Regions from separate parts of the Micromonospora citrea genome, predicted to be linked through region 1. Evidence: riboswitches for the same ligand, from Rfam matches in the RefSeq annotation. Region 1 holds a riboswitch; the other holds the start of a gene.
What was found. Region 1 has a riboswitch for thiamine pyrophosphate ahead of GA0070606_RS23060 (ECF transporter S component). Riboswitches for the same ligand answer to the same signal wherever they lie in the genome.

Region 1 (4,599 bases):
CGACGAGGCCGTGCCCGGCGTCGCGCAGCTCGGCGAAGAGGTCCACCAGCTCCAGCCAGGTCCGCCGGTCCTGGCCGAAGGTCGGTTCGTCGCAGACGAGCAGGCGGGGCGCGGTGGCCAGGGCCGTCGCCACGCTCAGCCGCCGCGCCTCCCCGCCCGAGAGGGTGTACGGGTTGGCCGCGGCGAGTTTCGTCAACCGCAGTCGGGACAGTAGCGCGTCCACGGTGGAGCGGACCGCCGCCTCGGGCTGGCCGGTGCGGCGCGGGCCGAGGGCCAGCTCGTCGAAGACGGTGTTGGTGACGAACTGGTGCTCCGGGTCCTGGAAGACCGAGCCGATCCGGCGGGCCAGCGCCGGGGCGCGCCAGCGGTGCGGGGGAGTGCGGGCGTCGGCGCCGGCCAGTGCCGCCGTCGCCGCGACCCGCCCGACGCCCGGCTTCAGCAGCCCGCCGAGCAGCAGCGCGAGGGTGGACTTCCCGGCCCCGTTCGGGCCCAGCACGGCGAGCGCCTCGCCGGCGCGTACGGTCAGGTCGACGGCGGCCAGCCGGGGCGGCAGGCCGAGCCGGTCGGCGGTGAGCAGCACGTCGCCGGCCGGGGCGGTCGCGTGTCGGGGCGGTACGGGCCGGCCGGGCACCCAGACGCCCTCCGCGGCGAGCGCGTCGCCGTGCGCGCCGAAGACGGCCTCGGGCGGGCCGTCCGCGCGGACGCCGCCGCCGGGTTCGAGCACGACCACCCGGTCGACCAGCGGCAGCGCCTCGGCGACCCGGTGCTCGACCAGGATCAGGGTGGTGTCGGCGTCCAGGGCGCCGGCCACCGCCGCCCGGATCAGCGCGGCGCCGGTCGGGTCCAGGTTGGCGGTCGGCTCGTCGAGCAGCAGCAGCCCCGGCCGCAGGGCCAGCACGCCGGCCAGGGCGAGTCGCTGCTGCTCGCCGCCGGAGAGGGCGGCGGTGGGCCGGTCCCGGTGGTAGGGGAAGCCGACCCGGGTCAGCGCCTCGTCGACGCGCGGCCAGATCTCCTCGGCGGGCACCCCGCGGTTCTCCAGCCCGAACGCCACGTCGTCGCCGCTGCGGGCCATCACGAGCTGGGTCTCCGGGTCCTGGAAGACGATGCCCACCCGCTCCCGGCCCTTGCGGGGGTCGAGGCCGTCGATCTCGACGGTGCCCTCCTGCTCGCCCGAGTCCTCGGGTAGCAGCCCGGCCAGCGCGGCGAGCAGCGTGCTCTTGCCGGCCCCCGACGGCCCGAGCAGCAGCACCCGCTCGCCCAACTCGACGCGCAGGTCGACCCCGCGCACCGCCCAGGCCCGGCGCCCGGCGTGCCGCCACCCGAACCCCCGCAGCGTCACCGCCCCCACGCCGCCCTCCTTCCCGCCTGCCCACAGGCGTTGATCATGACGTTGTCGTCATCCGGTGCGGCGTGTCGCGGCGATAACGTCATGATCAACGCGGCCGGGTCCGTGGGTGGGGGTGGGGTGGGGTGGGGTTAGATCAGGGGGCGGTCGCGGGCGGCGGGGAAGCGGTCCAGGGCGCCCGTGGTGGCCAGGGCGCGGGTCAGGGCCCAGCCGCCGGCGCCGGCGACGATCGTCGCGCTGACGACGGTGAGCAGGGCGTACGGGATGCGGTAGCTGCCGAGCGCGTAGTCGACGTTCCAGACGAAGAAGTCGAACAGCGCCGCGCCCAGGCCGGTCAGCGCGCCGGCGAGCAGCGCGGTGGGCAGCCGGAACGAGCGGTACCGGAACGCGGCGAACGCCAACTCGGCGCCCAGCCCCTGGATCAGGCCCTGGACGATGGTGATGCCGCCCCACTCCGAGCCGAGCAGCGCGGAGACCGTCGCGGCCACCGCCTCGCAGAAGAGCGCCGCCCCGGGCTTGCGGACCACCAGGCCGCCGAGCACGGCGGGAACCAGCCACACGCCGTACATGATCGCCTGACCGGCCGGGAAGAAGGCGAACGCGGGGTCGACGGCCCGCCACAGCAGGCCCCAGGCCCAGAAGATGACGCCGAACGCCACCGCGATCACCGCGGCGACGACGACGTCGAGTGTGCGCCACCGGGTGGTGGTGTCGTCTCGCATGGTTGCTCCCAGTCCTGAACGCGAACCAGGAGAAGACGCACGCCGCGCCCGGAGGTGCCGGACGTCGACGCGGCTGGAGGTCGACCGAACTCCCTGCGCTGGCATTACCCAGATCAGGTTCGAGGGTCTGCGGGCGTGCCCGCACTCTCAGCGCTGTGCGCTCCCCTGTCGGATGTGAAGTTGTCGCGCCGACGCTAACACCTTCGAAGATCATCGGGCAAAGTGATCTTTCCGCAGGTCATCAGCGCGTTCTGTCGACCCCGTCGATTCCGGCCGGTAGTCTCGGGCGGCCACTGGCGGGACCGGCAGAGGGACGCGTACGTGACATCCGAGGTTGACCGTGGTGCCCGGGAGGGCGGGGCGGTCGGCGGGGCCCCGCCGGACGTACCGCCGAACGAACCGGCGGACGGCGACGGACCCTGGCGCATCGGGTCGGTCGAGGTGCTCGCCGGCCTGCTGGTCCTGCTCGTCGTCCTCCGGGAGCCGCTCGCCCGAGCCCTCTCCACGCCCCGGCTGCAGACCTGGACCACCGTCTTCGTCTCGGTGCTGGTGCAGGCGGTGCCGTTCCTGGTCTTCGGCGTGGTCCTCTCCGCGGTGATCGCGGTCTTCGTGCCGCGGTCGTTCTGGGCCCGGGCGCTGCCGCGCCACCCCGCGCTGGCGGTGCCGGTCGCGAGCGCGGCCGGCGTGGTGCTGCCCGGCTGCGAGTGCGGCTCGGTGCCGATCGCCGGGTCGCTGATCCGGCGCGGGGTCACGCCGGCGGCCGCGCTGGCCTTCCTGCTCGCCGCTCCGGCCGTCAACCCGATCGTGCTCACCGCCACCGCGGTGGCCTTCCCCGGCGACCCGGAGATGGTGGTCGGCCGCGCGGTGGCGAGCCTCGTCGTCGCGATGGTCATGGGCTGGCTCTGGTTGCGGCTCGGCCGGGCCGAGTGGATCCGGCTGCCGCGCCGGCCCGAGCTGGACGACGGCTCCCGTGGACGGGCGTTCTGGGCGGCGGTCCGGCACGACGTCACGCACGCCGGCGGGTTCCTGGTGATCGGCGCGGCGGCCGCCGCCACCATCAACGTCGTCGTGCCCGAGCGCTGGTTGCAGACCCTCGCCGACGACCCGGTCCTCTCCGTGCTCGCGCTGGCCGGGCTCGCGGTGCTGCTCTCCCTCTGCTCCGAGGCCGACGCCTTCGTCGCCGCCTCCCTGTCGCAGTTCTCGCTGACCTCCCGACTGGTCTTCCTGGTGGTGGGGCCGATGGTCGACCTCAAGCTCATCGCGATGCAGGCCGGCGTCTTCGGCCGGCGGTTCGCGCTGCGGTTCGCCCCGGCCACCCTCGCCGTGGCCGTGGCGGTCGCCGCCGCGACCGGGGCGGTGCTGCTGTGAACCGGCAGGCGCAGGCCGTCGTCCTGCTGCTGCTCGGTGGCGCGGTGGTCCGGGCCGGCCTCACCGACCTGCACCTGCGCTACGTCAAGGAGGGGCTGCGTCCGTTCCTGGTCGCCGCCGGCCTGCTGCTGGTGGTCGCCGCGGTGATGACCCTCTGGTACGAGCTGCGTCCGCTCCTGCGGCGCACCGACGCGCCCCCGGCCACCCCCGCCGGGTCCGCCGACCACGACGAGCACTCCGCCGGCCGCGCCGACCACGACGCGCGCGATGCCGGCCGGGCGTACGATGCCGGCCGCGCCGACCACGACGCGCGCGATGCCGGCCGGGCGTACGACGCCGGCCGCGCCGACCGGGATGCCGCCAGCGTCGACCACGATTACGGGCACGACGGGCACGGGCACGAGCCGCGGGTCGGCTGGTTGCTGATCCTGCCGGTGCTGGGCCTGCTCCTGGTCGCCCCGCCGGCCCTCGGGTCGTACGCGGCCGGGCAGGCCGGCACCGCGCTGTCCGACCGGCAGCAGCCCTCCGACTACCCGCCCCTGCCCGACGGCGACCCGGCGCAGGTCACCGTGCTCGACTACGCCTCCCGGGCGCTGTTCGACCGGGGCACCTCGATCGGGCAGCGCCGGGTCCGGCTGACCGGCTTCGTCACCACCGGCCCCGACGGCCGGCCGCTGCTGGCCCGCATCGTGCTCTCCTGCTGCGCCGCCGACGGGCGGCCGGTCAAGCTGGGCCTGACCGGCGCGGTGCCCGAAGGGCTCGCCGACGACACCTGGATCGAGGTGACGGGCCGCTACAGCGACCGGATCGCCCGCGACCCGGTCAACGACGCCGAGATCCCCTACCTCGACGTGGAGTCCTGGCGGCAGGTGCCCGTGCCCCGACGCCAGTACGAGTGACGCGCGCCCGCCCTGGGTAGGCTGGCGATCATGCGGATCGACGCCCGGGGGTTCACGTTCGACGTACGCGTCGGCGGTCCGGCCGGCGGCGCGCCCGTCCTGCTGCTGCACGGCTTCCCCCAGCACGGCGGCGAGTGGGACGACGTGGTCCCGTACCTGCACACCGCCGGCCTGCGCACGTACGCGCTCGACCAGCGCGGCTACTCGCCGGACGCGCGGCCCGAGGCGGTCGAGGCGTACCGGCTGCCGGAGCTGGTGGCCGACG
Region 2 (4,599 bases), 710 kb from region 1:
CGGGGGCAGGAACCGGGCGGGGGTGAAGGGGGCGAGCAGCGGGTCTGGCGTGCCCGTGACGACCAGGTCGGCGATCAGGTCGGCGGTGACGGGGGTGAGCACGATGCCGTGCCGGTGGTGCCCGGTCGCGAGGAGCACGCCCGGCCGGTCCGGCAGCGGGCCGAGGATCGGCGCGTTGTCCGGGGTGCCGGGGCGCAGGCCGGCGAGCGTCTCCACGAGGTCGTACTCGGCCAACTCCGGCAGCAGGTCGACGGCGGCGCGGAGCAGGCGCAGCACCGCCCCGGCGGAGACGTCGGTGTCGGTGCGCTCCTCGACGGTCGCGCCCACCACCACCTCCCCGTCTTCGCGGGGCACGAGATAGACGTGCTCGCCGTCGGCGTACCCCCGGATGACGTGCCGGAAGCCCGGCGGGACGCCGCCGGGCGCGCGGAGCCGCAGCACCTGGCCCTTCACCGGCCGCACCGGCAACCCGGTCAGGGCCGCCGCGCCGCAGCCGGCCGCGACCACCGTGACGCGGGCGTCCACGTCGGACAGCCGCCGCACGGCGGTGGGCAGCAGCGTGGCGCCGGCCCGCTCGGCGGCGGTGCGCAGCGCCGGCACGAGCCGACGCGGGTCGACCTGGTGGTCGGTGGCGGCGAGCGCGCCGCCGCGCACCCGGGGGGCCAGCGCCGGCTCGCGGTCCCGCAGCGCCGAGGGGCGCAGCGGCGTCACCGGCAGTCCGAGACCCTGCTGGTACGCCCACAGCCGCCGCGCCTCCGCCAGGTCGTCGGCGGTGAGCCCGACCATCAGCGTGCCCTCGGTGCGGTAGCCGATGTCCGCGCCGGTCGCGGCTGTCAGCTCGGCGGCGAAGGCGGGCCAGCGGGCGGCGGAGGCCGTCAGCAGCCCGGTCAGCTCGTGCTCCCCGAAGTACGCCTCGGCGACCGGGGCGAGCATCCCGGCGGCGACGTGGGACGCGCCGGAGCCCGGGGCGGGATCGTGGACGACGACGCGGAGCCCTCGCGCCGCGCAGCGCCACGCGATTCCCAGCCCGACCGGTCCCGCCCCCACCACGGCGACGTCGGGCCGGCTCAGCACCCCAGGGCTCCCAGCAGCTCCGTCGTCGCCCGGCCCGGATCGGCCGCCCCGGAGAGCGCCCCCACCACCGCCACCCCGTACGCCCCGGCGGCCAGCAGCGCCGGCGCGTTGGCGGCGGTCACGCCGCCTATCGCGACGACCGGCACGTCCACGGCCTCGGCGACGGCGCGCACCCCGGCCGGGCCGATCGGTGCCGGCAGCCCGGTCTTGGTGCTGGTGGCGTGGCAGGGGCCCACGCCCAGGTAGCTGGCCCCGGCGGCGACCGCCTCGGCGGCCGTTCCCGGTTCGCGGGCGGTGGCGCCGAGCACGGCGGTGGCGCCGAGCACCCGGCGGGCCGCCCCGACCGGCAGGTCGTCCGCGCCGACGTGCCCGCCTGCGGCGCCCACCGCCAGCGCCACGTGCAACCGGTCGTTGACCAGGCAGGTGGCGCCGTACGGCGCACAGAGCGCGACCACCCGGCTGGCCAGCTCGTACGCCTCCCGGTCGGTGGCGTCGTCCTCCACGCGGACCTGCACGACCAGTTCGTCACGGGCCACCGGCAGGGCGGCCCGCAGCACGGCCAGCGGGTCACGCCCGGGTCGGGTGTCGGTGATCAGATGCAGTCGCCCGAGGGACGGCACGGCAACACTCCTCCCTGCGCCGGCATTATCCGGATCAGGTTCGACGGTCGGGGGCTCACAGCCCCCCTCTCAGCCCGGTCCACCGGGCTCCCGTGGGTCACTTGCGGGTGTCACCGTACGACGGATCGCCGGATCCGCCAAGGTCGGGATGCGGATTTCACATCGACCGCCCGATCGCGACGGTCGGGGCAGCGGGTGACCGCCCGCCCCCGACATGCTGTCCGGATGCCCTCCGCCGCCCGGGTTCCGCCGCGCCTGGCCTTCCTGCCGTTCCGGGCAGCGTCGCCGTCGCCGACGGCCTCCTGACCCGCGCCATGCTGCGCGTTTCGGCCCGGCAGCGACGGGTGGAACACCAAGCGCGTCTCCCGGGGTCGGAAGGGTCCGTGGTGTTCCACCCGTGGCAGCTCGGGCGGGGGAGGGTGAGGGCTCAGAGGACCGCGCGGAGGGCGTCGAGATCCTCGTCGGTGGGCTGCCAGGCACCCGCCTCGGCGTTGGCCCGCACCTGCTCCGGCGTGGTGGCGCCGGCGATCACCGAGGTGACCGCCGGCTGGGCGGCCAGCCCGCCGATCGCCACCTGGAGCATCGACAGGCCCCGCTCGTCCGCGTACGCCTCGATGGCCTCGATGAGGTCCCAGTCGGCGGCGGCGAGGCGCTGGGCGTACCGGCCGCCACCGGCGAGGCGGCTGCCGGCGGGCGGGGCCTGGTCGCGCCTGTACTTCCCGGTGAGCAGCCCGTTGGCCAGCGGGAAGAACGGCAGCAGCCCGAGACCGAACCGCTCGCAGGCCGGCACCACCTCGGTCTCGACGGAGCGTTCCAGGAGGCTGTAGTGGTTCTGGGCGCTGATGAACCGCGACCGGCCGTTGGACGACGCCACCCAGTCGGCGTCGGCGATCTGCCACCCGGCGAAGTTGGAGTTGCCCAGGTAGCGCACCTTGCCGGCGCGCACCAGGTCGTCGAGCGCGGCGAGGGTCTCGTCGATCGGGGTGCCCGGGTCCGGCTCGTGCATCTGGTACAGGTCGATGTGGTCGGTGCCGAGCCTGCGCAGCGACGCCTCGACCGCGCGGGCGATGTAGCGTCGCGCGCCCCGAGCGCCGAAGTCGGGGCCGTTGAGCCCGTGCATGTCCATGCCGAACTTGGTGGCCACCACCACGTCGTCGCGGCGGCCCTTGAGAGCCTGGCCGAGCAGTTCCTCGGAGCCGCCCTGCGGCTCGCCGTAGATGTCGGCGGTGTCGAAGAAGTTGATCCCGACGTCGAGCGCGGCGTCGACCACCGCCCGGGTGCCGTCGAGGTCCAGCTTGCGGCCGAAGTTGTTGCAGCCGATGCCGACCACGGACACCACGAGCCCGGAGTCGCCCAGCCGGCGATAGGTCATCTCAGTCACGAGATCAACCCTATGCCGGCCACAAGCCGCACGCCGACGAGCGCGAAACCCGCCCGCCCCGGTCAGCCGAGCACGTCGGCGGTGAGGCGGCGGGCGTCCGCGAGCGTGGCGGCCAGTTCGTCCGGCGTCCGCCCGACCGCCGCGAGCAGCGCCTGCGCCCGCCGGGCGAAGTCGGGCGGGGCGTCCGGCAACCGCCCGGCGGAGGCGAGCATGCCCTTCTCGTTGACCAGCCACCGCCCGGCCCGGGCGTGCAGCACCTGGGCGAGCACCCCGACCACCCGGAACAGGCAGCCGGCCACGTAACCGCTGTCGCCGGCGGACGTCGCCTTGCCGGCGCCGTCGAGCAGCAGCCGGGCCTCCCAGCCGCCGTCGACCAGGGCCCCGGCCAGGGCTGGCGGGTAGCGGAGCGTCTCCTTCCGCAGCGCGGTCAGCTCGCCCGTCGGGTCGGCGAGCACGCGGCAGAACGCCACCTCCCCGGCGTAGGCGCACGAGTAGAAACCGAGCGGATGCCCGGCCTGCACGCCGACCTCGTAGCGGCCGGCCCGGCAGTCCGCCCAGATCCGGTGCACCCGGTCGAGGTCCCGGTAGATCCAGTCGACCGCCGCCCCGCCGACGCGCAGCCATCCGCCGCCGTCGATCCACGGCCCCCAGCCACCGGGCGGGGTCAGCTCGACCCCCTCGTCGGCGACCGCCGCGGCGACGGCCCGCAGCCCCGCCACGTCCAGCTCGCCCCGGTAGTAGAGGCCGAGGTCCCAGTCGGAGTCGGGCCGATGCTCGCCCCGGGCCCGGCTGCCGCCGAGCGCGACGGCGACGACCCCGTCGACCGCGCACAGGCGGTCGGCGAGGCCGGCGGGGATCACGCCACGTCCCAGACCGGTTCGGGGGTCTCCACCACCTCGTTGTCGCCGCGGAAGAGCACGAACCGGTCGAACGACCGGGTGAACCAGCGGTCGTGGGTCACCGCCACCACGGTCCCCTCGAACGCGTTCAGCCCGGCCTCCAGCGCCTCGGCGGAGGCCAGGTCGAGGTTGTCGGTGGGCTCGTCGAGCAGCAGGAGCGTCGCGCCGGACAGCTCCAGCAGCAGCACCAGGAAGCGTGCCTGCTGCCCGCCGGAGAGGGTGCCGAAGCGCTGGTCGCCCTGCCCGGCCAGCTCGTACCGGCTCAGTGCCGCCATCGCCGCGTGCCGGTCCATGCCGGCCCGGTGGTCGTCGCCCCGCCAGAGGATCTCGACGAGGGTCTTCGCCATCAGCTCCGGCCGGTCGTGGGTCTGCGAGAAGTGCCCGGGGCGCACCCGCGCGCCGAGCCGGGCCACCCCGGCGTGGGCCACCGGCGCCAGCGCCGCCGCCCCGTCGACCGGGCCGTTGGCGGGGTCGGGGTCGGTGCCGCCCCGGGCCAGCAGCCGCAGGAAGTGCGACTTGCCGGTGCCGTTGGCGCCGAGCACGGCGACCCGGTCGCCGTACCAGATCTCCAGGTCGAACGGGTAGGTCAGGCCGTCGAGTTCGAGCTGCTCGCAGACCACCGCGC

Region 2: linked by a shared signal. The riboswitch ahead of thiE (thiamine phosphate synthase) and the one ahead of GA0070606_RS23060 (ECF transporter S component) in region 1 are both predicted to bind thiamine pyrophosphate.

What each region holds. Positions count from the first base shown of each region.
Region 1 is NZ_FMHZ01000002.1:5,019,858-5,024,456, forward strand. Features, by position in the region: gene GA0070606_RS23055 (ABC transporter ATP-binding protein) at 1-1,348, opposite strand, end outside; gene GA0070606_RS23060 (ECF transporter S component) at 1,477-2,067, opposite strand; TPP riboswitch at 2,140-2,244, opposite strand; gene GA0070606_RS23065 (permease) at 2,494-3,435, shown strand; gene GA0070606_RS23070 (TIGR03943 family putative permease subunit) at 3,432-4,334, shown strand; gene GA0070606_RS23075 (alpha/beta fold hydrolase) at 4,365-4,599, shown strand, end outside.
Region 2 is NZ_FMHZ01000002.1:4,306,394-4,310,992, reverse strand. Features, by position in the region: gene thiO (glycine oxidase ThiO) at 1-1,074, opposite strand, end outside; gene thiE (thiamine phosphate synthase) at 1,068-1,694, opposite strand; TPP riboswitch at 1,689-1,797, opposite strand; gene GA0070606_RS19840 (aldo/keto reductase) at 2,122-3,066, opposite strand; gene GA0070606_RS19835 (nucleotidyltransferase domain-containing protein) at 3,138-3,935, opposite strand; gene GA0070606_RS19830 (ABC-F family ATP-binding cassette domain-containing protein) at 3,932-4,599, opposite strand, start outside.